One region of the Arthrobacter sp. NPDC056886 genome, then DNA from elsewhere that is predicted to be linked to it. Evidence: predicted binding sites of a transcription regulator. Region 1 holds the regulator's gene; the other holds the start of a gene.

Evidence for each region. The regulator HrcA, encoded in region 1, represses chaperone genes, less so after heat shock. The targets are predictions, from matches to a motif close to TTNGCACTCGNNNNNNNCGAGTGCNAA.
Region 2: a site for HrcA is predicted at 7,426-7,452, ahead of ACFRJ8_RS06695 (FmdB family zinc ribbon protein). Genes of this name have one in related genera too.

The regions. Positions count from the first base shown of each region.
Region 1 is NZ_JBHUBT010000006.1:312,254-324,821, forward strand. It holds gene ACFRJ8_RS12815 (hypothetical protein) at 134-310, opposite strand; gene ACFRJ8_RS12820 (flavin reductase family protein) at 307-822, opposite strand; gene ACFRJ8_RS12825 (class I SAM-dependent methyltransferase) at 1,055-1,708, shown strand; gene cls (cardiolipin synthase) at 1,847-3,313, shown strand; gene ACFRJ8_RS12835 (aminoglycoside phosphotransferase family protein) at 3,323-4,234, opposite strand; gene ACFRJ8_RS12840 (GNAT family N-acetyltransferase) at 4,385-4,765, shown strand; gene ACFRJ8_RS12845 (NUDIX domain-containing protein) at 4,986-5,417, shown strand; gene ACFRJ8_RS12850 (hypothetical protein) at 5,681-6,799, shown strand; gene ACFRJ8_RS12855 (GerMN domain-containing protein) at 7,106-8,032, shown strand; gene ACFRJ8_RS12860 (16S rRNA (uracil(1498)-N(3))-methyltransferase) at 8,106-8,879, opposite strand; gene dnaJ (molecular chaperone DnaJ) at 8,882-10,012, opposite strand; gene hrcA (heat-inducible transcriptional repressor HrcA) at 10,090-11,103, opposite strand; gene ACFRJ8_RS12875 (DUF3097 domain-containing protein) at 11,434-12,285, shown strand; gene ACFRJ8_RS12880 (DUF4870 domain-containing protein) at 12,430-12,568, shown strand, end outside.
Region 2 is NZ_JBHUBT010000003.1:193,954-213,042, forward strand. It holds gene guaA (glutamine-hydrolyzing GMP synthase) at 1-1,413, shown strand, start outside; gene ACFRJ8_RS06685 (AAA family ATPase) at 1,711-5,937, shown strand; gene ACFRJ8_RS06690 (RcpC/CpaB family pilus assembly protein) at 6,037-6,924, opposite strand; gene ACFRJ8_RS06695 (FmdB family zinc ribbon protein) at 7,085-7,339, opposite strand; gene ACFRJ8_RS06700 (5-formyltetrahydrofolate cyclo-ligase) at 7,493-8,116, opposite strand; gene galU (UTP--glucose-1-phosphate uridylyltransferase GalU) at 8,222-9,139, shown strand; gene ACFRJ8_RS06710 (GNAT family N-acetyltransferase) at 9,145-9,765, shown strand; gene ACFRJ8_RS06715 (hypothetical protein) at 10,169-10,906, shown strand; gene ACFRJ8_RS06720 (SDR family oxidoreductase) at 11,016-11,345, shown strand; gene ACFRJ8_RS06725 (SDR family oxidoreductase) at 11,269-11,766, shown strand; tRNA gene ACFRJ8_RS06730 (tRNA-Ala) at 11,813-11,885, shown strand; gene ACFRJ8_RS06735 (GNAT family N-acetyltransferase) at 12,279-12,965, shown strand; gene ACFRJ8_RS06740 (hypothetical protein) at 12,895-13,407, opposite strand; gene ACFRJ8_RS06745 (GatB/YqeY domain-containing protein) at 13,520-13,990, shown strand; gene ACFRJ8_RS06750 (ABC-F family ATP-binding cassette domain-containing protein) at 13,987-15,579, shown strand; gene ACFRJ8_RS06755 (hypothetical protein) at 15,652-15,975, shown strand; gene corA (magnesium/cobalt transporter CorA) at 15,972-16,967, opposite strand; gene ACFRJ8_RS06765 (Lrp/AsnC family transcriptional regulator) at 16,975-17,514, opposite strand; gene ACFRJ8_RS06770 (MFS transporter) at 17,692-18,933, shown strand; gene ACFRJ8_RS06775 (Lrp/AsnC family transcriptional regulator) at 18,947-19,089, opposite strand, start outside.

The DNA of each region.
Region 1 (12,568 bases):
CAGTATGAATATGGTCGGTCCCGGTGATCCGTACCGACGGCGGTTCGCACCGCGCGCGGCCGGGGTCAACGGGTCCTTCCATCTTACGCCAGCACGGCGCGCCCGACGCCTTACGGGGATCCGGCGCCGGGCGTCACACGTAGGTGTTTCCGAAGATGACCCACCCGTCCAGCCAGTGGGCGCCGGTTGCCGGGTACGACTTTTGCGCGTTCTCCGGCTCCGAATCGACCCCGCGGCCCGGCCGAGCCGGCTGTGCCGCCGTCAAGGGCCGGCCCGCCCACAAGCGCAACAGTGACTGCAGCATGGTCATGCCACGCTCTCCAGCGCGCCGGCGCGGGAACCGACGCCCACGTAGTCTCCCTTGAAGAAGAGCAGGGGCTCAGCGTCGGGACGGGCGCCCAGGGCGCGGACGGCGCCAACGACGATGGTGTGGTCGCCGCCGTCGTACTCCTGGTGCAGTTCGCAGTCCACCCAGGCAAGTGCCTGGTCCAGGACCGGGTTGCCCAGGGGCGAGGGCCAGTGGTCCACGCCCGCGAACTTGTCCGTTCCTGACCGCGCGAACTGCCCCGCCAGATGCTGGTGCTCTGCGGGCAGGATGTTCACGGTAAACCGGCCCGCCTCACGCAGCAGCGGCCAGGTGCTGGACGTCCGCGCCGGACTGAAAGTGATGAGGGCAGGCTCCAAGGAAAGGGAAGAGAAGGACTGGCACGTAAACCCGGCGGGCCCGTGCTGTGTTGCCGCCGTAATCACCGTCAGGCCGGTGGCGAAGTGTCCGAGAATGTGGCGGAGTGACTTGGGGCTGAGGTCAGAGTGTTCCGTCATGGCGGGTCCTTTCGACGCTGGAAACCCCAATCAACCACCGCTGACCCGGGTTCCCAAGCCGGGCTGCAACGCACAGTCGCGCAGCGACACAGCGCGTCACGCACCCGTTGCATGACGTAAGAATTCGGCACCGCTTTGGGGAGCCATGGGCCCCAGCCCCCGCAAGGACCGCGGGCTGCCGGGCGCGTCCGGGCAACTGGGGTTCGCCGGCCACGGACGCTAGGCTCGATTGATGGCAAACGAGACCCTGATGGACGTCAGATCCGCGTATGACACAGTTGCCGAGGCGTATTCAACGGTGATTCCGGATACTAGCTTCGAGGCGGCACTGGACATGGCCATGGTGGACCACTTCGTCGGCCACATGCGCGCCACGGCGGACCGGCAGGTGATCGACGTCGGATGCGGTGCCGGACGAATGACCAGCTACCTGAGCCGCGCCGGGCTGAACGTCAGCGGTGTCGACCTGTCGCCGGAAATGGTCCGGGTCGCGCAACGGCTGCATCCCGAGCTGTTGTTCGGCGTGGGAGAGCTGACCGAACTGCCGGTGGCCGACGCCGCCGCAGACGGCATCCTCGCCTGGTACTCGATTATCCACTCTCCCCCGACGGCCCTGCCGGCGGTCGCGCGCGAGTTCTGGAGAGCGCTCCGCCCGGGCGGCTCGGCGCTCATCGCCTTCCACGCCGGCAGCGGTCACCGCACCATTGACCGGGCCTACGGACACGACGTCCAACTCCGTGCAGAACTGCACGCCCCGGACGACGTGGCGCTCCGGTTCACCGAGCAAGGTTTTGAGATGCGCGCCCAGCTTGTGCGCTCAGCGAGGTCCATGGAGAACCACCCGCAGGCCGCCATCCTCGTCGACAAACCGTTCGTGGCCTCATAGGCATTTCACCCGCAGCGGGTGAGGCCCCTGCCGCAATTGACGCCAACAATAGTCATACCTTGCACTGGCAGGGCTAAGACTCAAGAACCGTGCGCTCGTCTGACGGCGTTCTCGGCATCGAAGAAAGTTTGGGCAGCAGTGCGCGGATTCTTCCAAGACGTTGAAACGTACGCCTTGCTCCTGCTGGCGGCCCACATACTCCTCGTGACCGTCGCAGCTGTCCTCGTGTCGATGAATCGCCGTCCGTCCTCTGCTATTGCCTGGGTGCTCGCCATAATTTTCATACCGATCCTTGGTGCTGTCGCGTATTTCTTTGTCGGTTACTCGAAACTGCCCAAGGCGCGCCGGGACAAACAGCGCGAAGTCAACGATCTGGTCCTGGCGCGAACTGAAGGCAGCCCGCTGGTTAGCCGCGGCCTTGACTGGCCGGAGTGGCTGTCTTCGGCGGTGGTGTTGAACAGCAACCTTGGGGCGCTTCCTATGGTCGCGGGCAACAGCGCGACCCTGTTGGGCGACTACAACGGCACTTTCGATGCCATGATCGCTGAGATTGATTCGGCCACCAGCTACGTGCACGTGGAGTTTTACATCCTGGTGCTGGACGCAACGACGGCACCGTATTTTCAAGCGTTGGCCCGGGCGAGACGACGCGGCGTGGAGGTCCGGGTTTTGTCCGATCATTTGGCTGGCCTGAAGTTCCCGGGCCGGAAAGAAACCCTGGACTTCCTCCAGGAGATAGGGGCGGAATATCGCCCGATGCTGCCGGTGCGGCCGTGGCGTGGCGAATGGCAGAGGCCGGACCTGCGCAATCACCGGAAGATCTTCGTCGTCGATGGCCGCGTGGGATTCACCGGTTCCCAGAACGTCATCGATGCGAGCTACGACACGAAGGCCAACCTGAAGCGCGGGCTCCAGTGGCACGAGCTGATGATGCGCGTCGAGGGACCCGTGGTCCGGGAGCTGGATGCGGTCTTCGCGACGGACTGGTACAGCGAGACGGATGTGATCCTGCCACTGGATACAAGCCCCGTGGCCGTCAGCCATAATTCTGCGCTCATTGACGCACAAGTCCTGCCCAGCGGTCCCAGCTTCGACAACGACAACAATTTGAAGCTCTACGCGACGCTCATCCACAAAGCCGAGCGGCGGGTTAGCATCACCAGTCCATACTTTGTCCCGGACGAATCCATCCTGATGGCTATCGTCACGGCAGCAGCACGGGGGCTAAGCGTCGAGCTCTTTGTTTCCGAGGTCGGAGACCAGAGCATGGTCTACCACGCGCAGCGTTCCTACTACGAGGCACTCCTCCGCGCCGGCGTCAGGATCTACCTTTACCGGTCGCCCAAGGTGCTGCACTCGAAGCACTTCACCATCGATGAGGAGGTCGCGGTGATTGGGTCCAGCAACATGGATGTCCGTTCCTTCAGCCTCAACATGGAGGTATCCGTACTGGTGCACGGGCGCGCTTTTGTGGACGCAATTCGCGGGATCGAAGACGGGTACCGCCTGGAAAGCCGTGAGCTGCAGCTCGAGGACTGGAACCGGCGGCCCGTAGCCCAAAAAGTCTTCGACAACCTGGCGCGCCTGACCGCGGCCCTTCAGTAGGGCCCGGCCTCACGCCGTCCGCGAGATGTCTGCGACTACCTGCTCGATTTGATACTTCGAAACCCGGGCCAGCGCTGGGTTGGTGTGGACATAGTAGGGATAGGCAATCACACCAATTGACAGAGCCCAGGCACGGCCGCGTTCCCACGTCGCCCGGTCAACGCCAACAGCCTCGCGAAATGCGGTGCGACCCTCGCCCTCGAGCAGGTTCCAGGCGACGATGAGGTCGACCGCCGGATCGCCAATGGCAAGGCCGCCCCAGTCGAGGACACCGGCGAGCCGCCCGTTGGCAATCAAAAGGTTCCCGGGTTGCAGGTCCGTGTGAATCCAGACCCGCGCCCCGTCTCCCTCCGCCACGTCCCGCGCCGCATCCCACACTGCCGCCACGAGCGGGACGTCCAGCAGGCCCGCGCACTTGGCGATTGCGGAACGGGTCGGCGCATCCCTGGAGGCCAGCTGTCCGCCGCGGTAGGACTGCAACGGCCCGGCGGCCGCCTCGTTCCCGACGTCGGCAGCATGCAGTGCCCGGATAAAGTTGGCGAGATCGATGGCGAGTCCGGTTCCGTACGCGTGACCAGGGGAAGGATTCTCCCCTTCCAGCCAGCCCGACACCGTCCACGGCCATGGGTAGCCCCGGCCCGACGTGCCCTGTGCCAGCGGGATTGGTACCGGGGCCGGCAGTTGGGGACCCAGCAAGCGCGGGTATTTCCACTCCTTGGAGATCGAGGGAACCGCGGCGGCCGTGCGGGGAAGACGAACGACGAGCCGGTCACCAAGCGTGAGCATGACGTTGTCCGTCCCGCTGGATGACACCGGCTCCAGTGGCAGACCGGCCCACGCCGGGAACTGATCCGCGATCATGAGGCGGACCTGTCTCGTGTCGAAGTCAGGCTCTGCGTCGTGCAGCTTGGTGATCAACATTTGTTCAACCTCATCGACTTTTGACACGCCTTCGACGTCGCCCGCGAACCCAGCAATGGGATGCGGCCGCACCGCCTAGGGTAATCCCATGCTCATCATTCGCGAAGGTCGCCCAGAAGATGTGCCCGGCCTTGCGACGCTGAGAGCCACCTGGGCGGCCGAACAGGATCCTGCCCTCAAGGACGATCCAATTTCGACGCGATCTTCAGAGAATGGATGGAAGCCAGTCCTCGAAAGTTCTTTGTGGCCGAAGACGGCGGCGAACTTGTCGGGATGCTCAACCTGATGATTTTCGAGCGGATGCCCAAACCAGGAACGGAATCGTCCCGGTGGGTCTATCTGGGAAACGCCTATGTGCTTCCGGAATTCCGGAACGCCGGAATTGGCGGCCGGCTCGTCGACGCATCGATCCAGTTCTCGCAAAGCATTAAAGCCGTGCGGATGGTGCTTTCCCCGTCCGTCGGATCACGGAACTTTTACGCACGGCTGGGATTCGAGCCGGCCGGGGAATTGAACATTCTCAGGTTTTGACCCCCGGGCTAGTCTCCCCCATGAAGTCAACACCATCACCGGGATGCAGCAGTCGGGCTGCCCGAGGCCGATGCGCCGGCTACGGCATGATGGAGACATGGAATTGCAGACTGAGCGTCTCCCGCTGCGCGAGTTCACTAGGGATGATTTCGCTGCGGTACATTCGTTCGCTTCTGATGTGGGATTTGTGCGCTGAATGCGGCCGTGTTCGACTGATGCGATGACCCACCGCATTGCCGTCGGCGTACTCGTCGGGCCCCGAGGCGTATTGATGTGCCGGCGGGTCCAGTCGGCAAAGTGGTATCCGGGAATGTGGGACTTTCCGGGCGGCCACATCGAGGACGGTGAATCAGCCGGCGAGGCGCTGGCCCGGGAGCTCCTCGAAGAAGTCGCAGTGACAATAGTCCCGCCCAGCAACGCTCCCTCGTTTACGGTGCAGGCCAACGAGGGCTCGCCTAACGGGTTGGCGCTCTCAGGGTGGGTCATGGACGCCTGGTCAGGCGAGCCTGCGAACGTGGCCACGGATGAACACTCCGAAATCCGATGGCTCAGCCCTGACGATGCCCTCGGATTGGACCTCGCGCACACCTCCTACATCGGAGTACTTCGAAACCTCAGACCGTCACGGAGCGACGGCGCCCCGTCGAGATGACATCTGCCGATGGAGTGCTCAACTGGACGAGCGGACCCGGCACACTGACGCTGAGAGCTAACTAGGGCCAAACCGCCAGAGCCGAGGCGCCGGGCTCTGGGTGCGCGCTGGGGGTATAGTCATCGCATGCTCTCTAGGCGTCGATTTATTTGCCCCCGACCGGTTCCCGGTCGCGAGGGCTCTGAGGCGCGCGCCTAGGTCCTGGCGCCGGATTGAGTCCGGGGGGAAGAACCCACAACTCGATCCGAACACAAGGACCAGCCATGCTCACGTACCTCCGCCCCTCCGAGCTCCACGACGCTTTAACCATCCGAGATCTTTCAGATCCGGACGACCGGCCCCATGCGATGCAGACGCTGTTGCAGGGCATCACCGACGCTCTGTGCCGTGAATGGGGAGTGCCAGAGCGAATCGTCCGCCACAGCCCCCTGGTGAGTGTGGCCGACAACTACGATCGCCTAGGGTTCAGCGCGTCGGACGTAACGCGGGATCAAAGATACTCCCGCTACGTCAGCCCAACGGTCATGCTCCGCAGCCACACCTCGGCTTCCATCCCGTCGCAGCTGCGGGCACTGGACGCCGATGCCTCAATCGACGAGCTCTGGGCCGTCCCCGGCCTGGTCTATCGACGCGACAGTATCGACCGCACCCACGTGGGAACTCCCCACCAGGTCGACCTGTGGCGCGTCAGCTCGCGCGGACAACTCGGCGCCGACACCCTGCAGGAGATGATCGGATCGCTGGTGCAGGCGGTGCTTCCGGGGGCCCGATGGCGCGCAGTTGCAGCCTTGCATCCCTACACCAGAGAAGGCCTGCAGGTCGATGTCCTCATGGACGGCGAGTGGCTCGAACTAGCAGAATGCGGGCTCATGGCGCCTCATCTCTTCCCCGAAGCAGGCCTGGATCCTACAAGGTGGTCTGGACTGGCTCTCGGGATGGGTTTGGACCGGGCACTGATGCTCCGCAAAGGCATCCCCGACATCCGGTTGCTGCGATCTGCGGACGAGCGAATCAAAAAGCAGATGTTGGACCTGTCCCGTTGGAAACCGGTCTCGCAAATGCCCTCCATCCGCAGAGACATCTCCATTGTGGTGTCCGCGGACATGGATACTGAAGTGCTCGGCGACCGAGTGCGAACAGCATTAGGCGCGAAGGCTGAGGATCTGGAACGCGTCGAACTCTTGGCCCTAACTTCCTATCGAGACCTCCCCGCAACAGCGCGGCAACGACTTCGCATCCGTGATGGCCAGGCCAATGCACTGATACGTCTGGTGCTGCGTCCTCTCGCTCGGACCATGACAGATCCAGAGGCGAATCAAATCCGAGACGATGTCTACTTGGCCCTGCATGAGGGGCCAGTCCGGGAGCTCATCGCAGGATAGAGCTGCGCCGGCCTTCCCCTGCGTGCCAAGGAACCGGTGCCCTGCGCGAAATTAGGTATCAACTTTGTATCGGCCTCATATCGTTCCCGTTGCAGTTCCCGCGCCGGGGCGGAAACCCGGCTGCCGCGCCGTGCCCGTGTGCCATGCTGGAATCCGGCTGTCCCAGGATCGCCGGGCCACTCTCCGGCAGGTGAAGGATATGCGGACACCAGCGGTCCAGGACGGCTACAAACAGATCATCGCCCCGGGACGCGGGGCACAAGAAGGGACAGCAGCATCAGGAAGCGTGAAGTTCAGCAGCCAACGGTGGGGCGCGTCCGCCGCGCCGCGCTGGCGCTGGCGCTGCCCGCCGCCCTCCTCCTGTCCGGCTGCGTGGCGACGCCGCAGAGCGGCATCACGAACTCCAGCAGCCCGTCGGAGCTCATTCCTGCGCCGGCGTCGGGCGTCCCCACCACCAGCGCTCCGCTCGAAACAGCCCAGACGTCGAACAAGGCTCCGGTGTATTGGATCGGCAGGAGCAATGACAACGCGTTCCTCTACCGCGAGTTCCGCGATGTCCCGGATCAGGACAACCCCGTCACCCGCGCTCTCCGGGTGATGATGTCCGAGACGCCGCTGGACCCGGATTTCTTCACGCCCTGGCAGAACCCGAAGAAGCTGGCTACGTCGATTTCCGGCAAGAATGTCATCACGGTGGATGTCTCCGCGGATGCCTTCAACAGCAACGTGGATGCGTCCATGGCTGAGCGAGCCATCCAGCAGCTGGTCTACACGGCGACGGCTGCCGCGGCCAGCGCAGGCCTCATCGATGCCGGACAGCAGGCCCAGGTGGTCGTCCTGGTTGACGGTCACACGGACTACGTGGCCTTCAACCACGTCCGGCTGGGCGAGCCGACCTCCCGCGGCGCCGGTATGGTGGCACCCGTGTGGATCATCGATCCGCAGGAAGGCACGTCAGTGGCCGACGGTTCGGTCAAAATCAGCGGCCGGAGCACCGTCCAGGGCGGAAAGCTCCGCTGGGCGATCCTCAAGGTAGACGGCGACGGCGACAACGCCAAGACGGCCTACCTCAACGGCAACGCCACGGCCTCGGCCGACTCAACCCAGTCCGGGTTGTTCACCTTGTCCGTGAACCTCGGCCCGGGCAACTACGAAGTCCGCGTGTCCCAGGTGGACGCGTCCGACAGCGCCAAGGAAGTGTTCCAGGACACCCGCGGCTTCACCGTTAAGTAGTCTGCTAAATAGCCTGGCGCACTAAATAGTCCCGCGAGCCTTAACGTCAGGAAGCCACCACGCAGGCGGCCGGTCACCAGCGGCCGAGGACGTCGCTGGCCAGCACGGTGGCGGCAGGCCCGGCGGTGGACGAGCGCAGCACATGGTGCCCCAACAGGGCCGTGACCGCCCCTGCGTCGCACAACCTGGTCACCTCCCGCGGGCTGATGCCGCCCTCGGGACCCACGATCAGCAGCACTTCACGGGACCCGGCGTCGCCAGGCTGCGCGGTTTCCAGCCATGATTCCAGTACCTGCCGCAGCGGGCGGACTGCATCTTCGTGCAGGATGACCGCCAGGTCTGCGGCCGCCACGGCCGCCTGCAGCGCGGCGCCGTCGACTGCCGCCCGGACCTCCGGAATCCAGGCGCGGCGCGCCTGCTTGGCGGCTGCCGTCACCACTGACTGCCATTTGGCGTGTGCCTTCGCGGCCCGTTCAGCCTTCCACCGCACAATGGACCGCTCCGCCTGCCAGGGAATGACGGCGTCGATGCCCAGCTCGGTGGCTGTCTCGGCCGCAAGCTCGTCGCGGTCGCCTTTGGCGAGGGCCTGGACCAGGACCAGCCGGGTCCCGGGCCGCGGCTCATCGGCAAGGTCGAGGCATTCGACGGTCAGCTCACCGGGCAGGGCGGCAGTCACCGTGCCGGTCAGCCGTTTGCCCGCGCCGTCGGCGATGTCCACGGACTCGCCGACGGCGATCCGCTTGACGGTGACAGCGTGGCGGGCCTCGGCGCCCTCCAGGACGAAGGCGGAGCCGGGGACCTGCTGGTCCAGCGTGCCGGGGGCGGTGAAGAAGACCGGGTTACTCACCGCTACAGGTTACCGAGCCGGTCCCGGAGTTTGGCGAAGACGCCGCCGCTGGCCGCGAGCTTCCCGGCGGTGAAGTGTTCGCCGCGCAGCTTGGCCAGTTGGCGGAGCAGGTCTTCCTGGGCGGCATCGAGCTTGCCGGGTGTTTCGACCTGCAGGTGCACTTTCAGGTCACCGCGCCCGTGGCCGCGCAGATGGGTGACACCAAGGCCGCGCAGGGTGATGATCTCGCCCGACTGGGTGCCAGCCCGGACGTCGATCTCCTGCTGCCCGTCGAAGGTGTCGAGGCTGATTTCGGTGCCGAGCGCGGCGGCCGTCATCGGGATGTTGAGGCTCGCGTGCAGGTCGTCGCCGTCCCGGACGTACGTGGCGTCGTTGTTGACACGGATCTCCACGTACAGGTCCCCGGCCGGACCGCCGGCGGGGCCTGCCTCGCCCTGGCCGGACAACTGGATGCGGGTGCCGGTGCCAACGCCGGCCGGCACCTTGACGGTCAGCGAGCGGCGGCTGCGGATCCGCCCCTGGCCGTTGCATTCGTTGCAGGGGTCCTTGATGACGGTGCCGAAGCCCTCACAGGATCCGCAGGGGGCCGAGGTCATGACCTGGCCCAGGATGGAGCGCACAGCGCGCTGGACCTGGCCGCTGCCGCCACAGATATCGCAGCGCACCGGGTGAGTGCCCTCGCGGCAGCAGGAGCCCTCGCACGTCGGGCAGACCACAGCCGTGTCCACCTCGAGCTTCTTGTTGACGCCGAACACCGCGTCACGGAGGTCGATCCGCACGCTTATCAGTGCGTCCTGGCCGCGGCGGACCCGGGACGCCGGGCCGCCCTGGCCGCCGCCCGCGCCGAAGAAGGTCTCGAAGATGTCCTGGAAGGCGAAGCCCTGGCCCGAGTAGCTGCCGCCGCCGAAGCCGTTGTCGGTGCCGTTCTCGTTGCCGGTGGTGTCATACACCCGCCGCTTCTGCGGATCGGAGAGAACCTCATAGGCGTGGGTGACGGCCTTGAACCGGTCCGAGGCGTCTTCTCCCGGGTTCACGTCCGGGTGGAGGGTCCGGGCCAGTTTCCGGTAGGCCTTCTTGATCTCCTCCCCCGTTGCGTCGCGGGAGACTCCAAGAACGTCATAGTGGCTGGTCAAAGTCTGTATCTCTTCCTTTTTGTACTGCCGGTGGGGCACTGCCTGTGGGGCAAGAAGTCGTGTTGGTCCCAGGCCCGTCAGGGCCCCAGGATCCTCGAAAGGTAGCGGGCCACCGCGCGGACGGCGGCCATGGTGGTGGGATAGTCCATCCGGGTGGGTCCAAGGACGCCGACCTTGGCCGTGGCGTCCGGGCCGTAGGCGGTGGCCACCACCGAGGCCTCGGCGAGACCGTCGTAGGGGTTTTCCCGCCCGATGCTGACGGTCACACCGCGGGGGTCTTCGGCCATTTCGCTGAGCAGGCGGAGCATGACCACCTGTTCCTCGAGCGCCTCCAGCACGGGGCCGATGCTGAGCGGGAAGTCCACATTGGACCGCGCCAGGTTCGCCGTGCCGGCCATGACCATGCGCTCCTCGCGACTGCTCGTGGCCAGGGCCTCCAGGCCGCGGGCCAGCGCCTGCGCCGGACCACGGCGCGCAGGCGGGCCACCGGCGACGACGGCGGGCAGCAGCTGGGGCAGCAGGCTCAGCGGGGTTCCGGTGAGGCTCGCCAGGAAGCGCGTGCGCAGCTCCGCCAGGGCGTCGTCGGGAATGTCCTGCCCGACGTCGATGACGCGCTGCTCCACTTTGCCGGTGTCCGCGATGAGGACGATCAGCACCTTCCGGGGGGCCAACAGCACGAACTCTATATGCCGCACCCTCGCGCGGCTAAGCAGCGGATACTGCACGACGGCGACCTGGTTGGTCAGGTGGGAGAGGAGCCTTACGGTCCGGTCGAGGATGTCGTCGAGGTCCTCGGATCCTTCCAGCAATGCCTGGATGGCCCGGCGCTCGGCGTGGGACAACGGCTTCACCGCTGAGATCTGGTCGACGAAGAGCCGGTAGCCCTTGTCGGTGGGGATCCGGCCGGCGCTGGTGTGCGGCGCCGTGATCAGACCTTCGTCTTCCAGCGCCGCCATGTCATTTCGGATGGTGGCACTGGACACGCCGAGATGATGCCGTTCTACGAGCGCTTTGGAACCAACGGGCTCACGCGAATGGACGTAGTCCTCCACGATGGCGCGCAGCACTTCGAGTTTGCGCGGTTCGCTCACGCTCCACCTCCAATCGACTGTCCCGCAGCCGGTGCCACCCGCCTTGTCCCGTTTGCGTCCAGAAGTAGTACCGAGAGGTAATACAGAGACGGCCGTCTTGGGGACAAGGGTTAGCACTCGACATGCCTAAGTGCTAACCAGTCTAATATGAGTCGCCGCGTTGTTAGCATTGGATTCGCTCCAGGCGTGGCCCGCGGGGCCGCGATTCCCGTCACGCCGGTGCCGGGACCGTGGCCGCCGCTGCCGTTGCCGCGCCACCGCGGCCCGGTTCCGGACCCGGAGAGTTCCACTGACCGCCGTACATTCCGAGTGCAAAGTAAGCGTGTAGAGATGTCGTACCAGAACTGGGGACCCCAGGACCTGTCCGCCCCCGCCAAGACCCAGTTGCCGGAAGTCCCCGTGGAACGCGGGATGGTCCTCGAGGAGGTCCAGTCCGGCTGGGTGGGAGCCGTGACCCGGGTGGAGAAGTCCGGCGGCATGCATGTGGTGGCACTGGAGGACCGGCGGGGCAAGTCCCGGTCCTTCCGCCTCGGCTTTGGCTTCCTGTTGGAGGGCCAGCCGATCCGACTGATGCCTCCGGCCCCGAAGAAGGCGGCGCCGACCGCCGGTGCCGGCCGCACGGCGTCGGGCTCGGTCCGGGTGGCGGGGCACCGCGCCCAGGTGGCCAAGGCCAGCCGCATCTGGGTGGAGGGAAAGCACGACGCCGAACTGGTGGAGAAGGTCTGGGGCGATGATCTCCGCGTGGAGGGCATCGTCGTCGAACCCCTGCACGGCATTGACGACCTCGCGGGCGCCGTGGCGGAATTCGGTCCGGGCCCCGGCCGCCGCCTCGGCGTGCTCGTGGACCACCTGGTGCCCAACTCCAAGGAGTCACGGATCGCCGACGCCGTGATGGCCTCACCGGGCGCCGCCGGCAACGTCCTGATTGTGGGCCACCCTTACGTGGATGTGTGGCAGGCCATCCGGCCAGCGGTCCTGGGTATTGAAAAGTGGCCCGTGATCCCCCGCGGCGTTGACTGGAAGACAGGCATCCTGATGGCTTTCGGGTGGCCCCACTCCACGAAGGAGGACGTCGGCCTCGGCTGGCAGAAACTTTTGGGGGCTGTCCGCAGCTATGCGGACCTGGAGGCGTCCCTGCTGGGCCGCGTGGAAGAGGTCATTGACTTCCTCACCGTGCCCTAGTTTGCCGCGGCGGACGCTCCCTGATCTCCATTTCCGCCCCCGAGCAAGTATTCTTGGAACGGTGACCGCGCTCCCAGCACGGTTCCGGCTATTCCAGGCACAACCCAGGCAGCAACGCATCACCGCAATCCGAAGGGCTTCACCGTGGCAGATAACGCACGCGAACACACGGGCAACCAGGCCGGCCAAGGTCAGCCCCCGTACCATGGCGTTCCGGCAAATGCGCTCCCGCTGACGGCCAGCGAGGACCGGCAGTGGGCCACGCTGGCGCACTTCGGCGGCA
Region 2 (19,089 bases), on a different contig from region 1:
CTCTCGGGCGGCCCCTCGAGCGTCTACGCCGACGGCGCCCCCCGCGTCGGCGCCGACCTCTTCGAGGCCGGTGTCCCGGTCTTCGGCATCTGCTACGGCTTCCAGGCCATGGCCAACGCCCTCGGCGGCAAGGTGGCCCAGACGGGGCTCCGTGAATACGGCGCCACCGAGACCACCACCCTGGGCGAGGGCCGCTCCATCCTGGCCGGCATGCCCCAGCACCAGAGCACCTGGATGAGCCACGGCGACTCCGTCCATGAAGCGCCCGAGGGCTTTGAGGTCCTCGCGACGACGGCGGGCGCCGACGTCGCCGCGTTCGCCAATGAGGACAAGCGCCTCTACGGCGTCCAGTGGCACCCCGAAGTCAAGCATTCGGCCTACGGCCAGCAGGTCCTGGAAAACTTCCTCTTCAAGGGCGCCGGGCTGGAACCGAACTGGACCACCGGCAACATTCTGGAAGAACAGGTCCAGCGCATCCGCGACCAGATCGGCGACTCCAGGGTCATTTGCGGCCTGTCCGGCGGCGTCGACTCGGCAGTGGCCGCAGCCCTGGTCCAGCGCGCAGTCGGCGACCAGCTGACCTGCGTCTTCGTGGACCACGGGCTGTTGCGCGAGGGCGAAGCCGAACAGGTCGAACGTGACTACGTGGCCGCCACCGGCGTCAAGCTCTACGTCGCCAACGAGCAGGAGCGCTTCCTGAGCGCCCTTGCCGGCGTCAGCGACCCCGAGACCAAGCGCAAGATCATCGGCCGCGAATTCATCCGCGCGTTCGAGGAAGCCGAACTGGCGATCATCGCCGAAGCAGCGGCACACGGTGAAAAGATCAAGTTCCTCGTCCAGGGCACCCTGTACCCGGACGTCGTCGAATCCGGCGGCGGCGAAGGTGCGGCCAACATCAAGAGCCACCACAACGTGGGCGGGCTCCCCGAGGACCTGCAGTTCGAACTCGTTGAGCCGCTGCGCGCCCTGTTCAAGGACGAGGTCCGCGCGGTCGGTGCGCAGCTCGGCCTGCCGCAGGAAATCGTCGGACGCCAGCCGTTCCCCGGCCCGGGCCTCGGCATCCGGATCGTCGGCGATGTCACCCAGGAACGCCTGGACCTGCTCCGCAAGGCCGACGGGATCGCCCGCGCCGAACTGACCGCCGCCGGACTGGATGACGAAGTGTGGCAGATGCCCGTGGTGCTGCTGGCGGACGTCCGCAGCGTCGGCGTTCAGGGCGACGGCCGCACCTACGGACACCCGATTGTCCTGCGCCCCGTGTCCTCCGAGGACGCCATGACCGCCGACTGGTCGCGGCTGCCCTACGATCTCCTGGCCCGGATTTCCAACCGGATCACCAACGAGGTGGACGGCGTCAACCGCGTGGTGCTGGATGTGACCAGCAAGCCGCCGGGAACCATCGAGTGGGAATAGCAATGTGAATGGCCGGCCTTTCGAGGCTGGCCATTTCATTTTTCTTCCTGACAATTCGAGCTGAATTTCGCACCGCCCAGTGTTGCGGCCCCGCACCTGCGGGGGATTCGGGCTACCCTCGAAAGCATGCCGGTATGGTCCAAGGCGTCCCGCGCCAGCCAGACAACCGCGAGCACACACCACGCGGTCAGGGAAAGCGCGAACGCAACACAGACGAGCGTTGATACGTCGAACGCGCCAGAGTCGAGCCCGCCACGGTCCGGCACAGAGAAGTCGAGCACAGAAAAGAAGGCAGCAGTGTCAGTTGGTCAAGGCCACCCCGAGGGCTCCGAGGAGTTCAGGAAATGGCTGTCGGGGCTCAAGCCCGTCACCGGAGCAGACACCATGCTGCGCTTCACCAAGACGCCCGAAGGCTCGATCGACCTCACACATGCCCATCCGTCAGGGCTTGCCCAGCTGATGGCAGGCCGGCGCACCCGGCTCTCCACCCTGATCCGCGACCGCCAGCAGTACGTCGTGGCGGCCAGGGCATCGCGCAACCTGCGCTCCAAGATCTTCGAACTCGCCAATGACCGCGGCATCGACGCAGGCTATTTCTCCGCCGGCACGGTCGTCTGGACGTCTGCCGTCGGGGGCAAACCGCAACGGATCTCGGCCCCGGTCATGCTCGCCGCCATTTCCCTCACGGTGCGCCCCGGCGAGGACGACTACGAACTGCAACTCACCGAACAGGCGCAGATCAATCCGGCACTGGTCCGGCACCTCAAGTCAGTCCACGGGATCGTCTTTGACGTCAACGCGGTCACGCGGATGGCGTACAGCACGGCCCGTTATGACCCCCAGCCCGTCCTGGACCGCCTGGGCACCCTGGTCCAGCCGATCCACGGCGCGGAGATCGAGCACAACCTGCTCGTCTCCACCTTTTCCGACCTCTCCGGCAACCTCGATGATCCGTGGATCAACCAGAACAACCCCATTGTCACCGCGCTGGCACGGTCCGGTTCCGGCGAACGGGTCGATGTGCCCGCACTGGTGCCCGGCCGCTTCCCCAGCACGGATGAGCGGGACCCCGCCGAGGAGCTCTTACTGCTCGACGCCGACACGGACCAGCAGTATGTCATCGACGCCGTCCGCGCCGGCGACTCGCTGGTGGTCAGCAGCCCGCCGGGCACCGGCCAGACCCAGACCGTCATCAACACCATCGGCGCCCTCGTGGACGAGGGGAAATCCGTCCTGGTGGTGGGGGACAGGCGGGCCAGCCTCACCGAGATCTCCGCACAGCTCGATGGCCTTGGCCTCGATTCCGTGCTCCTGCAGCTGACCGGCAACGCCAGCCCGCTGCAGCTCAAGGGCCAACTGGTCCGGGCGATTGTCCGCAACGAGAAGTCGCTCCAGCCGCAGCTGAGCAACCTGCACGCCACTCTGACCGGGCACCGCCACGCCCTGATGGAGCACGTCGCCTCCCTGCACAACGTCCGGGCGCGCTGGGGCTGTTCGCCGTACGAGGCCATGCAGTCGCTGGCGGAGCTGACCTCCATCCAGCCGGCGCCGGCGACGACGGTCCGGCTCAAGCGCAGCGTGCTGGACAACATCCGCGACCGCGAGGAGCTCGCCGGCCGGCTCCGCCGCGCTGCCGAGCTCGGCAGCTTCAGCCGCGCGTCGACCACCAGTCCGTGGCACGGCGCGCGCCTGCTCACGCGCAAGGAGACGCAGGAAGCGCAGAACGTCGCCCAGTCCGTGGCAGAGAAACTGCCCTTGCTGCGCGGCCGCATGGACGCCGTGGCGGAACACGCAGAGATCCGGCTCGGCGGGACCTTCGCCGAATGGGGCGAGCAGATCGAGCTGCTCGTGGCCGTCCGCGAAAGCCTGGACAAGTTCACTCCCGACATCTTTGACCGGCCCGTCCATGATCTGATCTCCGCCACGGCGTCCTCCAGCTGGCGCAGGGAACGCGGGATCGAGATGCCGTCCATGCAGCGCTCACGCCTGCGCAGGGTAGCCAAGGAGTACGTCCGGCCCGGCGTGCACATCGCGGACCTGCACAGTTCCCTGGTCCTCGTGCAGGAGCAGCGCGCCGCCTGGTCCGGCTACGCCACCACGCAGCGGCACCCGGCCGTGCCGTCCGGGCTGGCCGAAATCTCGGGCCTGTACCGGGAACTCGCTGCTGAACTGGCCGAACTGGGCCAGGCGGTCAAGCACACCCCCGCCGGCGGTGACCTGGACCGCGCGCCGTACGATGAACTCCTGCCCCGGGTGCGGCGGCTCGTCGCCGACACCGCGACCCTGGAAACCCTGCCGGAGCGAACCTTGCTTGTCGAGAGCATGCGTGAGCACGGCCTCGGAGAGCTCCTCGCCGACCTTGCCGAGCGCGAGGTCCCGGAACGTTCCGTGACCGCCGAGCTGGAGCTGGCCTGGTGGCAGTCGGCCCTGGAAGCCATGATCAGCGGCGACGACTACCTCGCCATGTCCGACGGCGACGCCCTGCGCCAGCTTGAGGCCGAGTACCGTCTCGCGGACAACGCCCACATCGCCAGCGGCGCTGCGCGGCTGCGATGGAACCTGTCCGAGCGCTGGCGTGCGGCAATCGCGGCGTACCCCCGCCAGGCCGAGCTGCTGCGCAGCCTGCTCAAGGACGGCCGGGTGACCCTGGCAGCCCTGAGCGGCCAGGCGCAGGAGCTGCTGCCCACCCTCGTGCCGGTCTGGTCCGTCAGCCCCTACCTCCTGACCGGCCTCCTGCCGATCGAGCAGACCTTCGACGCCGTCGTGATCCTGGACGCGGAGACCACCTCGCTGCAGGCGGTCCTCCCGGCCATCGCCCGCTCCCGGCAGGTCATCGCCTTCGGCGACGAACAGATCGCCAGCCCCCGGACCTTTACCGTGGGCGTCGAACGGCTCGCGGCGGGGGAGAGCTCCTACCAAAGCGTCGAGAGCTCGTACCGGGCACTCTCCGCCGTGCTTCCGGTCCGGAACCTGAGGACCGTCTACCGTGCGGTCGATGAAGACCTGGTCCGCCAGCTCAGCAAGGGTTATTACGGCGGGGAACTTACCAGGCTCCCTGAAGGACAATCCGCCACGGGCCTGGACCGCACCCTCAGCGTGGAGTACCTCCCCGATGGCACGGGGCTGCCCAGCGCCGACCACGACGGCGTCGAATCGGTTGTTGCCGAGGTGAACCGCGCGGTGGAACTCGTCTTCGAGCATGCCCGACTCCGGCCCCGGACTTCGCTGGCCGTGGTGACCGGCAGCCTTCGCCACGCCGCCCGGATTGGCGAGGCCATCAGGGCGCAGCTGCCCAACTACCCCATGCTCGGCAGCTTCTTCACGGCCGGGGACGAGTCCTTCCGCGTGGTGGATCTGGAACGGGCCCAGGGCCTGGTCCGTGACCACGTCATCTTCTCGCCGGGCTACGGCCGCACTCCGCATGGGCGCACCCTCCACAGCCTCGGGCCGCTCTCCGCCGAAGGGGGCCGGGCCAAATTCGCACTGGCCATGACGCGTGCCCGCCGTTCCCTGCACGTGCTCAGCTGCTTCCGCCCCGAAGACCTCGATGTTAGCCGCCTCAGCCATGGCGCCGTGGACTTCTACGAACTGCTGGACCGTGAGATCGCGGGCAATACAGATCTTGGCAGCCCCGCCTCCCGGGCCGCGGCCAGCGAGCAGGCGCTCGGCGCCGATCCGCTGGTGGCCGACCTGGGCGACCGGCTCCGCGCCCGTGGGGCACGGGTGTGGCACCAATACGACGGCGTCCTGAACATGGTGGCGGCAGCCGATCCCATGACGACGATCGGCCAGGACGATGCGGAGATTCCCCGTCCGGTAGCGATCGAGTCAGATGGCACCGGCCAGTACCGGCGGATGAGCGTCCGGGAACGGAGCCGGCTCCGGCCCCAGCTCCTGGAACGGCTTGGCTGGCGCTACATGCCACTATGGACCATAGAGGTCTTCACCGACCCTTCGGCCTGCGCCGACCGGATTGGCGGCTACCTCGGGCTGGAGAAGCCTCCCGTTTCCAGCCGGCTCCGGACATCGCACGGGTTCTTTGACGACGACATCGAGCACCTGGCGATTGACGAGGCGCGGGCCGCGGAGCACCACCTGGCGGACGAACCCGCGGCACACGTGCTCCGGGGCCATGAAACTGCGGGCCAGGAATCGCGCCGGCAGGAACCAGCACCAGAAATGACAGGCAATACAGGCAGTAAGGAGGCCGGCAGCATGAGTGCGGACGGCGACATCCAAGACAACACCAACAACACCGGCAACACCGGCCCCGACGAGCGCGACGCGAGCGGAGGCGCTGAGCCCAGAACCGCTGAGCCGAAGTCCGACGAGCTGGCCGGAGAAGGGCCCGGCCAGGGCGCGGCCACGGAGGCGTCCCGCCGTTCGGAGGCGCAGGCCGCCGTCCCCGAAGGCGTGCTGCCGAAGAAAGCTTCGGAAGACGACCCCCGGCGCTGGGGTGACCAGCCTGACAATTACGATCATGACGCGTGGCTCCAGGAGCAGAAGCCTCCGCACTGGGGCTGACGTTGTTACGGGCGGCGCTGCGCTTGCGGGCAATGCTGCCGGCGGCAACCGTCGGCGCGGACTGCCCGGGCCCTAGACCGCCTGAGGGCTCCCCGGCCTCTAGCCCGGCGCGGCCGCCACAAGCACGAAGAACAGCTTGCCTTGGGTAGATGCGCCCGCCAGTCTTCGTGCCTGATCGGCCGCCGCTGCTACCACCACCAGCCCGTCAGTCTCCGCGGTGGCGGGCCACGGCCCTGCCTTGCCGCCCGGCACTGACGTCCAGAGCACCGGAACGGCTTCGGCCAAGATTTGGCTTTCGCCGGCCCGGTCAAGGCCGCTGCCGGCGGTGAGCACCACGTTGACGAGCTGCCCGGGGGAAACCAGCTGGACGGAGGCCGGATCCGCCATCCTGAGCGGCACGGCCGCAGAGCCGGGCGGGCTTCCCGCGAGCAGGCCCGGGCCCAGGATCTGGGCGTCGGTGAGGAGTTGGCCCCGGCGAAGCGGTGCGGCCAGCTGTTTGCCTTCGAACGCGGCCTCGGTGTCGGGATTGCCGACAGGCACGAGGCCCGGCGGCACGCTGACGCTGCTGACATCGCCGGGTACCAGGGTCTTCCCGGCAGGAAGATCTGCCGCTGCTGCGAAGGCAACGACGCTGTCAGCGGGCGCGGGAGTTAGCTGCTGAACCGTCAGGCCTGCGGGGATGCAGAACAGGAGGGCCGCGATAAGCCGCCGGTTCCGGTTCAACCAGCCGCGCACGCGGTGCTGCGGCGGACGACCGCGGGGCGGCCGCTGCCGGCGGGCATCCGTACGACGGTTCCGGTTCCGGAACGGCCGGCCAGCCGCGGATAATGTGGCGGCAGGAACGTTGGCGGGGCGGAACACCGCACGGGCCCAGCGGCCGGAGCCCTCCACAGGCATTGGGCGGGAGGGCAGGGACGAAACCCGGAACGAAGCCGGGTACGACGTCCAGAGCGAAGTCGGGGAAGCCGTGGAGAGTGAAAGATCCATGCCGCCACGCTACGGACCCGGACGCATCGGCGGGAGCGGCGGAATCGCCTATGTGGACAACGGCCAGCAGGCTCAAGAATTACCCTGCCTCAGCCGGCCGCCGCCCAAGCAGCAGCCACTGGCGGCCCGGGATCTGTTGGCCCGCCCTAAGCCGGCTCTGTTAGCCCGCGGCGGCGGGTGCAGGTGCGGGGGTGGCGGCCGGAGCTGCAGGCGCCGGGGAAACGGTGCTGCCCTTGGCGTCGCGCGAATCGGTGCGGTAGAAGCCGGAGCCCTTGAACACTACTCCGACGCTGTTGAACTTCTTGCGCAGCGTGCCCTGGCACTCGGGGCAGGACGTCAGGGAGTTGTCGCTGAATGACTGCACGATCTCGAAGGCGTGGCTGCAGTCCTTGCAGGCGTATGCATACGTGGGCACTGGAAATCCTCACTCTGGGGCAAACGAGCAGGTCCCGTGCTGCCGAGCCGGATCACTGCCGATATGTCTATCGACCGGTTCCGCCCTTAGCAGTCGCAGGGCCTGAGTGCTAATTCTATCACCTTGGCCCGGACCCCTATCAGCCGGGCGGCATCAGCCCAGCCGGATGATCCCGTCCGGCGTCAGGGCGGCGTCGACCTTCCGGTCGAACGACTCAGCGGGAATGCTGCCCGCGGGCAGCACCTCCGTGTCATAGACGACGGCGGCAGTCGGCAGCGCCGCGGCGTCGGACGCCTCGCCGGCCGCAGGGGACAGGGTGGCCAGGGCGGCAAGGAACTTGTCGTAGTAGCCGCCGCCTTGTCCGATCCGGTTGCCCGAGAAATCCACGGCGGTGGCTGGGAGGATGATTGCGGTGGCGTCGCGCATTATGGCGGTGCCGTGGCGGTCTCCGACAGGCTCCTGGATGGGCGCGTACCGGCTGCGGACAAAATCGGACTGCGGAGTCCAGTACACCCAGCTGAGCTCGATTTCGGGTTCGCAAACCGGAAGCAGCACCCGGTGCCCGGCGCCGGTCAGGGCAGTCAGCAGCGGCAGCGTGGGCGGTTCGGCGCCAACCCCGAGGTACGCCGCGAAGATGGCCCGCCGGCCGCGGGCCAGTCCGGAGGCCCACTGGAGCCCATGGCGGGCGATGCCCGCCGCGGCGGCATCCTGTGCGGCCAGCGGGAGTGCGGAACGCCTTGCCCTGTGGCTCGAGCGTATTTCCTCTTTTGACGCCATGCTGGCCCGTCCTCTGCCTCTAGCGGCCGCGACGCGCCGGGGACGGCCGCGGGAAGGTTCGACTAAAAATTACGCAATGATTGGTCCCTCCGTTAGATTAGTCGAGTGAATACACCCAACGCTTCCGTCCGTAAGGCCGTCATCCCCGCCGCGGGCCTTGGTACCAGGTTTCTTCCGGCGACGAAGGCCATGCCCAAGGAAATGCTGCCTGTCGTTGACAAACCGGCCATCCAGTACGTCGTTGAGGAGGCCGTGAATGTCGGCCTGAACGACATTCTGATGATCACTGGCCGCAACAAGCGGGCGTTGGAGGACCACTTCGACCGCGTTCCGGCGCTGGAGGCCACCCTCGAGGCGAAGGGCGACACGGCGAAGCTTGAGTCCATCCAGGCCGCCAGCAACCTCGGTGACATCCACTACGTCCGCCAGGGCGATCCCATGGGCCTCGGCCACGCCGTCCTCCGGGCCAAGCAGCACGTCGGGCAGGAGCCGTTCGCCGTCCTCCTGGGCGATGACCTCATCGACGCCCGCGATGAGCTGCTCAGCACCATGATCGAGGTCCAGGCCAAGACCGGCGGGTCCGTGGTCGCTCTGATCGAGGTGGATCCGTCCCAGATCAGCGCCTATGGCTGCGCCGACGTCGAGGCGCTCGGCGGTGAGGACTACGTCCGCATCAATCAGCTCGTGGAGAAGCCCGACGTCGAGGACGCCCCGTCCAACCTCGCCGTGATTGGCCGCTATGTGCTGCACCCGGCCGTCTTTGAAGTCCTTGAGCGCACCGCGCCCGGCCGTGGCGGAGAAATCCAGCTGACTGACGCGCTGCAGGAACTCTCGGCCGGCACCGGTGAGGGCTACGGCGTGTACGGCGTCGTCTTCCGCGGCCGCCGCTACGACACCGGCGACAAGCTCAGCTACCTCAAGGCCTGCGTCCAGCTCGCCTGCGACAGTGAGGACCTCGGCCCGGGCCTGCGCGAATGGCTGCCCGGCTTCGCCTCCACGCTGGCCCCCAGCCTCGCAAAGTAACTCCCGTGGGGGGCAGCTTCACCTGGCCGGTGACCCTGGAGAGTGGCGACATCGTGTTGCGCCCGATCCGGTACCGGGACCGGAAGGAGTGGACTGCACTCCGGTCCCGTAACTGCGAATGGCTGGCCCCCTGGGAGGCATCAAACCCGGTCCCCGGCGGCGGCCTGCCCGACTACCGGCAGATGGTGCGCTCCCTCAAGGCCCAGGCCGCGCAGGCCACTGCCCTGCCCTTCGTGATCGCGGAATGGACGCCCGGCCACCAGGCCCCGGTGATCGTGGGGCAGCTGACGGTGTCCTCGATCGTGTGGGGATCGGCCATGATGGCGACGCTCGGCTATTGGGTCGACAAGGAGCGAGCCGGCCGGGGGATTGCCCCGACCGCCGTGGCCATGGCCACGGATTATTGCTTTGGCACCCTTGGCCTGCACCGCATGGAGATCAACATCAGGCCGGAGAACGCGCCGAGCCTGCGGGTGGTGGAGAAACTCGGCTTTCGCGACGAGGGATTCCGGCCCAGGTACTTGCACATCAACGGGGAATGGGCGGACCACCGTACCTTCGCGCTCACCGCTGAGGAAGTGCCGGAAGGCCTCCTCGCACGGTGGCTGAGGACCCGCCAGGGCTGAGCCGGTGATGGCCGCCTGACCAGCCACGACGCCCCGACGCCTACCAGTGGCCGCCGCGCGCGCGACACACCTCTGACAATGCGGGGCAGCACCCCATATACCTCATACGGTTTTGAGTGTGGACTTCCCTCTTAGCAGCTCTGTGATCCTTGTCATTGCTGTTGCGCTCTGGATCGTGTGGGTGGCGCCCTACGTTCTCCGGAACGGGCGTCACCAGTTGCAGCCTGCAGGCGAATTTCTGGCGGACGTCATAGACATGGAACCAGCAGATCCACATGCGGGGAAGGTTATGAAAATGGCAGCGCAGCAGGAGAAACCCATGATCAGCACCCAGCGCGCAAAACCGGCCGGCGGCACTCCAGGTCCTGGTACCAGCACCTCGGCCACGTCTGGAGGGAATCCGATGTCTGCGGCAACTTCCCCGACGTTCCGGATTCGATGGGGACGGCTGGTGCTGGCGGTCGCCGGACTTCTGTCCCTCCTCACGGGAGTCGTATCCGCGGCCCTTCGGCTCTTCGGGATCGGTTCGGGCTGGCTCCCGGCCGTGGCCCTGCTGGGTGCCGTCGCCGCCGTGGCGCTGCTCCGCCGCCTCGCGGTCCGCGACCGCCGGCGAAAAATGAACGCCGCGTTCCGTGCCGCCATGGGCAGCCCGGAACGCCCCACTGCGCGGCCCTCAGCGCCCGAGCAGGTCCCCTCCCTTCCTGCCGGCTCTCCCGGTGCCCGGCCTGAAAGCCCGCTCTTCGACGCGGAAGCGGGCCGGGTCACGCCCGAGCCGGCGCCGAAGCCGCTGACCGCATTGGAGCTCCGCCAGGCCGCCCTCGCAGAAGCGGCAGCCTCGGGGGATACCTCGGCGGCTGTGGCTGCCGAAACGGCGGCAGCTACGGAGGGCTCCAGCTGGGAGCCCGTCGAGGTTCCCAAGCCCACCTACGTCGAAGCGGCCAAGGCCGAACGCGCAGCTCCCATGCCCCTTGACCTTCCTGAGGCGCCGAAGGCCGTCGGGAAACCGTCCCTCAAGCAGGCCTCCGGGCGGCCGGCCGCGTCGGATGCGCAGACCGCCGACGATTCAGAGTCAAAGCAGCTCAGCAAGGCCCAGAGCGCCCTGAGCAACCTGGACGATGTCCTCCAGCGGCGACGCGCCTGATCCGGTCTGTTCTTCCGGAGATTTCGCCCCGGGCAGCCAGCAATGGCCGCCCGGGGTTTTCGTTTCCCCGCAGCATCGCCGGCGGGCTTCGTTGCGGTAGCCTCGGGTCATGACCAGGATCTGCGTCGCCGGCGGAACCGGCCAAGTTGGCCGTGAAGTGGTGCGCCGGGCGCTTGACGCCGGGCACTCGGTGGCCGTCCTCAGCCGTAACCCGCCGCCGGCCGGGACCGCCGCCAACATCGGGGACGCGGAATACTTCCGCGCTGACGTGACCACGGGCGAAGGCGTCGCGGCAGCCCTGGCGGGCGCCGACGTCGTGATCGATTGCCTGGAGGGACGCTCCGGGAAGGCGCCGGGCCGTCATGTTGTCCATCGTGAATTGCGATCGCAGCAACTCCGCCTTCTACCGGTCGAAGGCCGCCAAGGAACACGTCTATGAGCTGTCCGGACTGGAGACAGTGGTGGTCCGTGCCACCCAGTTTCACTCGTTGCTGGCGATGATGTTTGGCGCCGGCTCGAAGGTACGGGTCATCCCCGTGGTGCGAGGCGCGCGGTTCCAGCCGGTGTCGCCGGCCGACGCGGCCGCGGTGCTCCTGGAAACCGCCCTGGAACCGGCGCCGGTTCCAGCTGCGGGACCGCGGCACCGGGTGCTGAACCTCGGCGGCCCGGAATCCAAGGACATGGCCGACTTTGCCCGGGAGTGGCAGCGGGCCACGGGCGTCAAGGGCCAACTGGTGCGCCTGCCCCTGCCCGGCGCGATGGGACGCTATCTGCGCGAGGGGCTGAACCTGGTGCCGGAGGCACGACACGGCAACGAGACATTCCGCGGCTGGCTGGAAAACAGCGCAGATAGTTTGTAGCCTAGGGACACCGGCAACGCCGTTCCCTCAGGACCGGCGTTGCTTCGGGGCTATAGCTCAGTTGGTAGAGCGCTTCGTTCGCATCGAAGAGGTCAGGAGTTCGAATCTCCTTAGCTCCACCCTTTTCAAGGCTCATGCCATGCGACCCGCGGCTGCAGGCCGTCCGTCGGCGCACTTTTCCATAGGCATGCTGGGATTCAGGTGTCAGACCCGGGCCGAGTGCCGCATCATCAAAATATTCTCCAAGAAGCCGCCGCGGGGTCGATTTCACGTGCTAGGTTTGCGGCAAAGCCGCGGCCATAGCCGGCAGTTTCCGTTCTCTTGGGGGGAGTGACGATGATCCCGAACCACAGCCAGCTCATCAATCTCGCTCGGCGCAGATCCGGGTTTTCTTGCCGGCCGTTTCGTTGCCGAATTTTCGGCGTCTTCGGGCCAGGAAGGGGAGCGGGGCACCTTCCGATACTTCGGGGCCGGCTACAGGCGGACCTGGAAGCTTTGAAATCAGGAGCAGCATGACCGCAGAGATCAGCTCCCGGACGGCGTCGAACGTCAGTCTGCACGTCGGCGCGCCGGGACCCGCCGTGGCCGCCGAGGCGGCAGCGCTCCTCAACGAATCCCTCGGCTCTGGTTTCATCCGCCCATCGGATCTGGCGGAACTCACGGTCCAGGGCGGGGGAGTGCTCATCCGGGCGCGCAGCCGGGAGGGTGATCTCCTTGGCGCAACGACCGCGCGCGTCCTGGACCAGAAGTCCCAGATGGCGCTGCAGAACCGCCTGCGTCTCGCCACCGCCGACGCCGGCTTGGCCGGGCGCCGCGTCGGCGAAATCAAGTCCATTGTCGTCCGCCCCGCGGCCCGCGGGATGGGCCTCGGCACGATCATGCTCGCGGCCTGCCTGGACTTTCTGAAGGCTGGCGGCTGCCGCTACGTCGTCTCCGCGTCGTGGGTCTCGGCCGATCCGCAGCACTCGTCCCTGGGAATGTTTGAGCGGGCCGGCTTTGCGCAGCTGGCCACCATCCCCAGCTACTGGGCGGACGACCAGAAAGCGGCCGGCTACCTCTGCCCCATGTGCGGCCCCGATTGCGTCTGCGCGGCCATCATCCTGGGGCTCCCACTCGAGGACGGACCAGCTAGAGCTCTTCCTTGGCGCGGGCCTTGGTCTGGTCCGGTGTCGGCCGTCCCAGGCGCCGGTCGAGTGTGACGCGCAGCCTGGCGGCCGCGACCTGAACCCGCTGCTGAGAGGCGGTCGCAGGGCTGGAAGCGTTCACGGGGATGTGCTGGGCAGCGGGATGTTCCTCGTGCCCGGTCACGGACTTCCACGCGATGTCCAGGAGTTCGAGTTCCTCGTCCCGGGCCAACTCACTGCTGGCGAGCACCTCCAGCGCCGCCAGCCCCAGGGCTCTGGTGTCCTCGTCCCGGTCCAGGGCACTGTCCAGCGCCCATTGTGTCCGTTTCCACCACTCGGCTCGGTCATCGGCGATGGCCCTCTGGCGCAGTGTCTGCCAGGCCATGAACGCTCCCACAGCTGCCGCTATGAGCACCGCAACAGGGGCAAGCGCGGCAACGATCTGCCACCACTCGGCCGGACTTGGGTGGAGGAAGACTTCAACCGGAACTGGAGTCGGGGCAGGCGTTGGCGGCATGCGATCAGCCTAAGCCGCGGCCCGGAACTCGGACGAGGACGCGCAGCGGATAATCTCGCGATCGGGGCCAACGTGTTCTGCCGCTAGCCTTGTCAGTAACACGAGGAGAATTATGACCACCCTGAAAGAACGCCTGCACGCCGACGTCGTGACCCACATGAAGGACCGCAACAAGGTTGCCCTCACCACTGTGCGCAATGTCCTCGGCGAAATCGAAACGCGCGAGAAATCGGGCAAGACGCCGATCGTACTCGACGACGCACAGGTGACTGCCCTCCTGCAGAAGGAAGCCGCCAAGCGCCGCGACACGGCCCGCATCTACACCGAAGCCGGCGAAGCCGAGCGTGCGGCCGCGGAGATCGCCGAAGCCGAGGTGATCGAGGCCTACCTGCCCAAGCCACTCACCGCAGCAGAAGTCGAGTCGATCGTGGACGAGGCCATTGCGGCGCTCAAGGCCGACGGCGTCGAGCTGTCCATGCGCCAAATGGGGGCAGTGATGAAGCCCGTCACCGCCACGGTGGCCGGACGTTTTGACGGCAAGGCCGTCAGCGAAATCGTCCGCAACCGTCTCGCGCAGCAGTGAGCCTGATCCGGCTGCACGACGTCGGCGTCCGCTTCGATAACACTCAGATCCTCCGCGAGGCGTTCTTCCGCCTCGAGCCCGGGGACCGGGTGGGCCTGATCGGCAAGAACGGCTCGGGGAAGACCTCCATCCTCAAGCTCATCCTGGACCAGGTTTCCCCGGACGCCGGAACGGTCACCGTGGAGCAGGGAACCAGGGTGGGGTACTTCTCCCAGTTTTCCGAGCTGGACGGCGAGGCGACCATCCTTGAGGTCCTCGACGGACTGTTCGTCCAGATCAAGGCTGCCGAGGCCGAGCTGGCAGCCATCGACGCCGCCATTGCGGCAGACCCTGCCGAGGCAGAGCTGGACCGGCTGATCGGGCGCCAGGCCGAGCTGTTCGAGGACATGGACCGCCTCGACGGATGGGACTACACGCGGCGCATCGCCGCCGTCCTGACCACGCTGGGGTTCAGCGAGGCCCACCGCACGTGCGCGATTGACGAACTCTCCGGCGGCTGGCGCAACCGCGCTGCGCTGGCCAAGATCCTGTTGGAGGGTCCGGACGTATTGCTGCTGGATGAGCCCACCAACTACCTCGACGTTGCCGGCGTCGAATGGCTGGAAAACTGGTTCCGCGACTACCGCGGCGCCGCGATCATCGTCTCGCACGACCGGAAGTTCCTCGATGCGGTGGTTACCCGGATTATCGAGGTGGAGAACTTCCATCTGCACGAGTACCCGGGAAACTTCGCCGAGTACGTTGTCCAGAAGCAGTTCCGGCTCAAAACGCTCGAGGCGCAGTTCGTCCACGAGTCCGAGCTCCTCGCGTTTGAAGCGGAGGGCATTGCCGACCGCCGCGAGGCGGCCAAAGCCGCAAGCCGCGGGTTGGGGAACCAGCTGGCCAAGATCAAGAAAGCGCGCACGCCCCGGCCCGTGGACCAGATCGTCACGGAGATCTACGGCGGGCTGCACGTGAAGGATGTTCTCTGCCGGGTGGAAGGACTGGGCAAGTCCTATGGCGAGAAAGTGTTGTTCGAGGACCTCAGCTTTGAGATCCGCCGTGGCAACAGGATTGTGGTCCTGGGCTCCAACGGCAGTGGCAAGTCCACGCTGCTGAAAGTGCTGACCGGGGAGGAGCCGACCGATGCGGGTGAGGTGGTCTGGGCCAAGGGGCCCGGTTTTGTTTCGTACAACAAAATGCTCGAAGAACTCGACGACGCCGACACCGTTTCGCACGCGGTCAACGCGCTGCCGGACAGCCTCGCCTTCAGCGCCACAAAGAAGTCCGTCAACAGGTTCCTCGCGATGTTCCAGTTCTCCGAGGCTGACCTCAAACAGAAGATCGGGAACCTCTCCGGTGGACAGAAAGCCCGCGTCGCCATGGCCCAGTGCCTGCTGTCCGGCGCCTCGGTGCTGCTCCTGGACGAGCCCACCAACCACCTGGACATGTCCAGCACCCAGGTGATGGAGCGGGCACTGCTCCACTTCCCCGGGGCGGTCGTCGTGGTCAGCCACGACCGCTTCTTCACCGAGAAAATCGCAACCCGCAAGCTGGTCTTTGGCAGCGACGGCGCGGAACCCGGCGAGATCGACGTACGGGCGGCCTGACGGAACGCCGGGATGGCCGGGGCGGGACGATTGACCCGGGCGCGGCGATCCCGGCAGCGAGATAATAAGAACATGACCAACCAGGAGCACGACCGCGACCCGTGGGAGGAGTTCGACCAGCTCAAGCCCGCTGGCCCGGACCGGGTTGCCGGTTACCCCGGCGGGCAACCGCTGGGCTTCGGCTTCCGCACGGGCGTCCGCAGCGCCCGTGTTGCCCTCGGATTTGCCGTCTACTCCCTAGCCCTTGGAAGCATTCTGGTCCTCATCGGGGCCGTCGTTTTCATTGGTAGCGGGAAGTGGCTGCTCCTCGGGCTCATGGTGCTGGTCGAGGTCGTCTTTATCCTGGCGTTCCGGCGGCTCATGGTCCAGGTCCGGGAACGCCGCGGTTCAGGCTAAAGCCAGCCCTTCCTCTTGAAGATGGCGTACATCAGCGCCGCCGTGCCGGCCATGAGCACGATCGCCATCGGGTAGCCCAGGGTCCAGTGCAGCTCCGGCATGTAGTCGAAGTTCATGCCGTACAGTCCGGCCACAAACGTCGGCGCGAAGAAGATCGCGGCCCACGAGGAGATCTTCTTGACCTGCTCGTTTTGTTCCGCGCTGGCCTCGTTCTGGCGGTTGGCGGTCAGGGTTCCGTCCAAAGTGAGCGCGTTCTGCAGCAGGTCACGGAACGAGTCGGCGCGGGAAATCAGCCGCTCCACGTGGTCCTCGACGTCGCGCAGGCTGTGCTGCAGTTCCGTGTCCACCCGGTACTTCGCAAAGCCCCGCCGGAGCTGCTGCATCATTGCCGGGAGCGGGTGGATGGCGCGCTGGAAATGGATAACTTCCCGGGCGAGTTCGTAGATCCGCCGGGACACCAGGGGGTCGCCGCTGAAGAGCTGGTCCTCGATCTCGTCGATGTCGTTTTCCAGCCCGGCCACCACAGGACCGTAGTCGTCCACCACCTGGTCCATGAGTGCGTACAGGACGGCCTCGGGGCCGTGGCGCAACAGGTCGGGCCGGTCCTCCATCCGGCGCCGGACCTGGCTCACGACTTCCGTCTCGGCGTGCCGTACGGTGACCACGAAGTTCGGGCCCGTGAAGATGTGCAGTTCGCCGAACTCCACAGTCTCGGTCTCGTCCAGGTACCGGGCAGGCCGGAGCACAGTGAACAGGTTGTCGTCGTAGCGTTCGAGTTTGGGGCGCTGATGGGCAGAGATGGCGTCCTCCACCGCCAGCCCGTGCAGGCCGAACTCCGCCGCCACGGCCGCCATTTCGTCGGGCGTGGGCCGGTAGAGACCGATCCAGGCCATCCCGCCGCGCTCGGTCAGGGTCTCGAAAGTCTGCTCGAGGTTCCGCGGCTCGGCGCTGCGGATGCCGTCAACGTAGACGGCGTTGTCGATGATAGTCACCGGGACATTATCCTTTGTTCACCTGAAGTTCGGCGGAACCGGCCCGCCGCGACCCGGGCCGGCCGGGAGCCAGCGCGTTGCCTTGGGCGAGCCGGCTGATCAGAGGTTCGGTTCGGTAGGGGATATGGGTGTGCAGGGCCAGTACAGTCTCGGTGCGGATGACTCCCTTGATCCGAAGGATCGACCGGAGGGCCGCCTGGAGGTTGTGCGTGTCCGTCGCCACCACCCGGCACCAGACGTCGCCCCGCCCGGAGATCTCATGGACTTCCAGGACCTGGGCGATCAGCCGCAGGGCCCCGACGACGCCGTCGAGCTCCCGGTGGTTGACCTCGATCGTGACGAAGGCGACGACGTCGTAGCCCACCGCCTCCAGATCGATTTCGCGGCCGCCGTCGTGCAGCACGCCCGAGCGCAGCATGCGCCGCACGCGCGACTGGGCGGTGTTCCGGGCGATGCCCAGGGAATCACTGAGGTCGCCGATCTGGATCCGCGGATCCCGGATCAGCTCCAGCAGGATCTTGAGGTCGGTAGGGTCCAGACTGTTCAAATCATCACTCCGGTTCACTCAAACAGCCCGAGAATGACTGTTTTGCTCAATTTTGGCACAGAAGTTAGCCATCAAGATCATTGGTATTGCACTGTGTAGGTACCAATCTTTCGACCGGGCCGGGCGCTTCCCCCACAACAGGGAAAGCCCGGCCCTGCACTTTGCAAGGGCACGGCCATGACTGTCTTCAACGAACTCCGCATGCGCCCGGCCACAGCTGACCGCTGGGGCTGGGATGCTTCCACCACCGCACGGCTCGTGATGGCAGGCGTCGTGATCTTTACGCTGCTCGTCGGCGCCAACCTGGCGACCCCGCTGTACCCTTTGCTGCAGGCAAAACTGGGGATCACCGCGCTCGATATTACGGTGGCGTTCTCGGCCTACGTCCTGGCGCTCGTGGCCACCCTGGTCCTGGCCGGTCACTGGTCCGACCACATCGGACGCCGCGCCGCCCTTGTGCTCGCGGTCCTGGTGGGCCTGGCCGGCGGCTTTGTCTTCGCCACTGCGGACAGCCTCGTGGCGCTCTGCGCCGGGCGCGCGCTACAGGGCGTCGCCGTAGCGCTCGCCACCGGCGCCAGCTCGGCTGCCCTGCGCGAACTCCTGCCCAGCCGGCCGGAGTGGGCCTCCCGGTTCACGCTCCTGGCCTCGGCCGGTGGCGTCGCGGCCGGCCCGGCGATCGGCGGACTGCTGTCACTGTTGCCGGGCCCGACGTCGACGCCGTACTACCTGCACTCCTTCGTCCTCGCCGCCGTGCTGGTGCCCCTCTACCTGCTCAAGGCGCGGCCCGCCATCAGCCTGCAGGCCGGGCCCCAGCCGCTGCGTGTCCTGGCACCGCGGCGGCCGTCGGTCTCGAGCGACGCGCGCGGCGCCTTCTGGCTGGCTTCCTCAGTGGGCTTCCTGAGCTTCACGGTCTTCGGCTTCTGCCTCTCGCTCGCGCCCGGCTATTTCGCCCAGATTGTCCACGCCGATTCGCGGCCGCTGATCGGCCTGCTGGCCGGACTGACGCTGGGTTCCTCGGCCCTGAGCCAGTTGCTGGCCATCCGGGGCCGGTTTGCCGTGCCCGCCGGCCTGGCCGTCCTCGGCGTTTCCGTGCTGCTGATCGCCGCGGCCGCCGCCTGGAGCAGCCCGTGGCTGCTGATCTTGGCCAGCATCACTGCAGGCGTGGGGCAGGGCGTGGCCTTCCGGACCGTCTTTAACGACGTCGCCGGCAAGGTGGAGCCCGGCCGCCACGCCCAGATCATCAGCACGGTCTATGTCATCACGTACCTGGGCAGCGCCATCCCGGTGATCGGGCTCGGGCTCGCGGCAGGGATGGTCGGGCTGCAGGCCGCCGTCGCCGGTTTCGTCACGGTGTGTGCCGCGGCCGCGCTGACGCTGGCGGCCGTGACGCTGCGGGCGGCGTTGCGCCAGCGGGTCTAGCCCGGCGCCGCTGTTACGGCAGCGGGCCGTGGTTGCCCTGGATGTGGTCGAAGACCAGCGTGGTTTCGGTGTGGCCCACCACGGGGTCTGTGGCCAGGTTGTCCAGTACCCAGTCCCGGAGGTCCTCGGTGGTGGCCACGGCGATGTGCAGCAGAT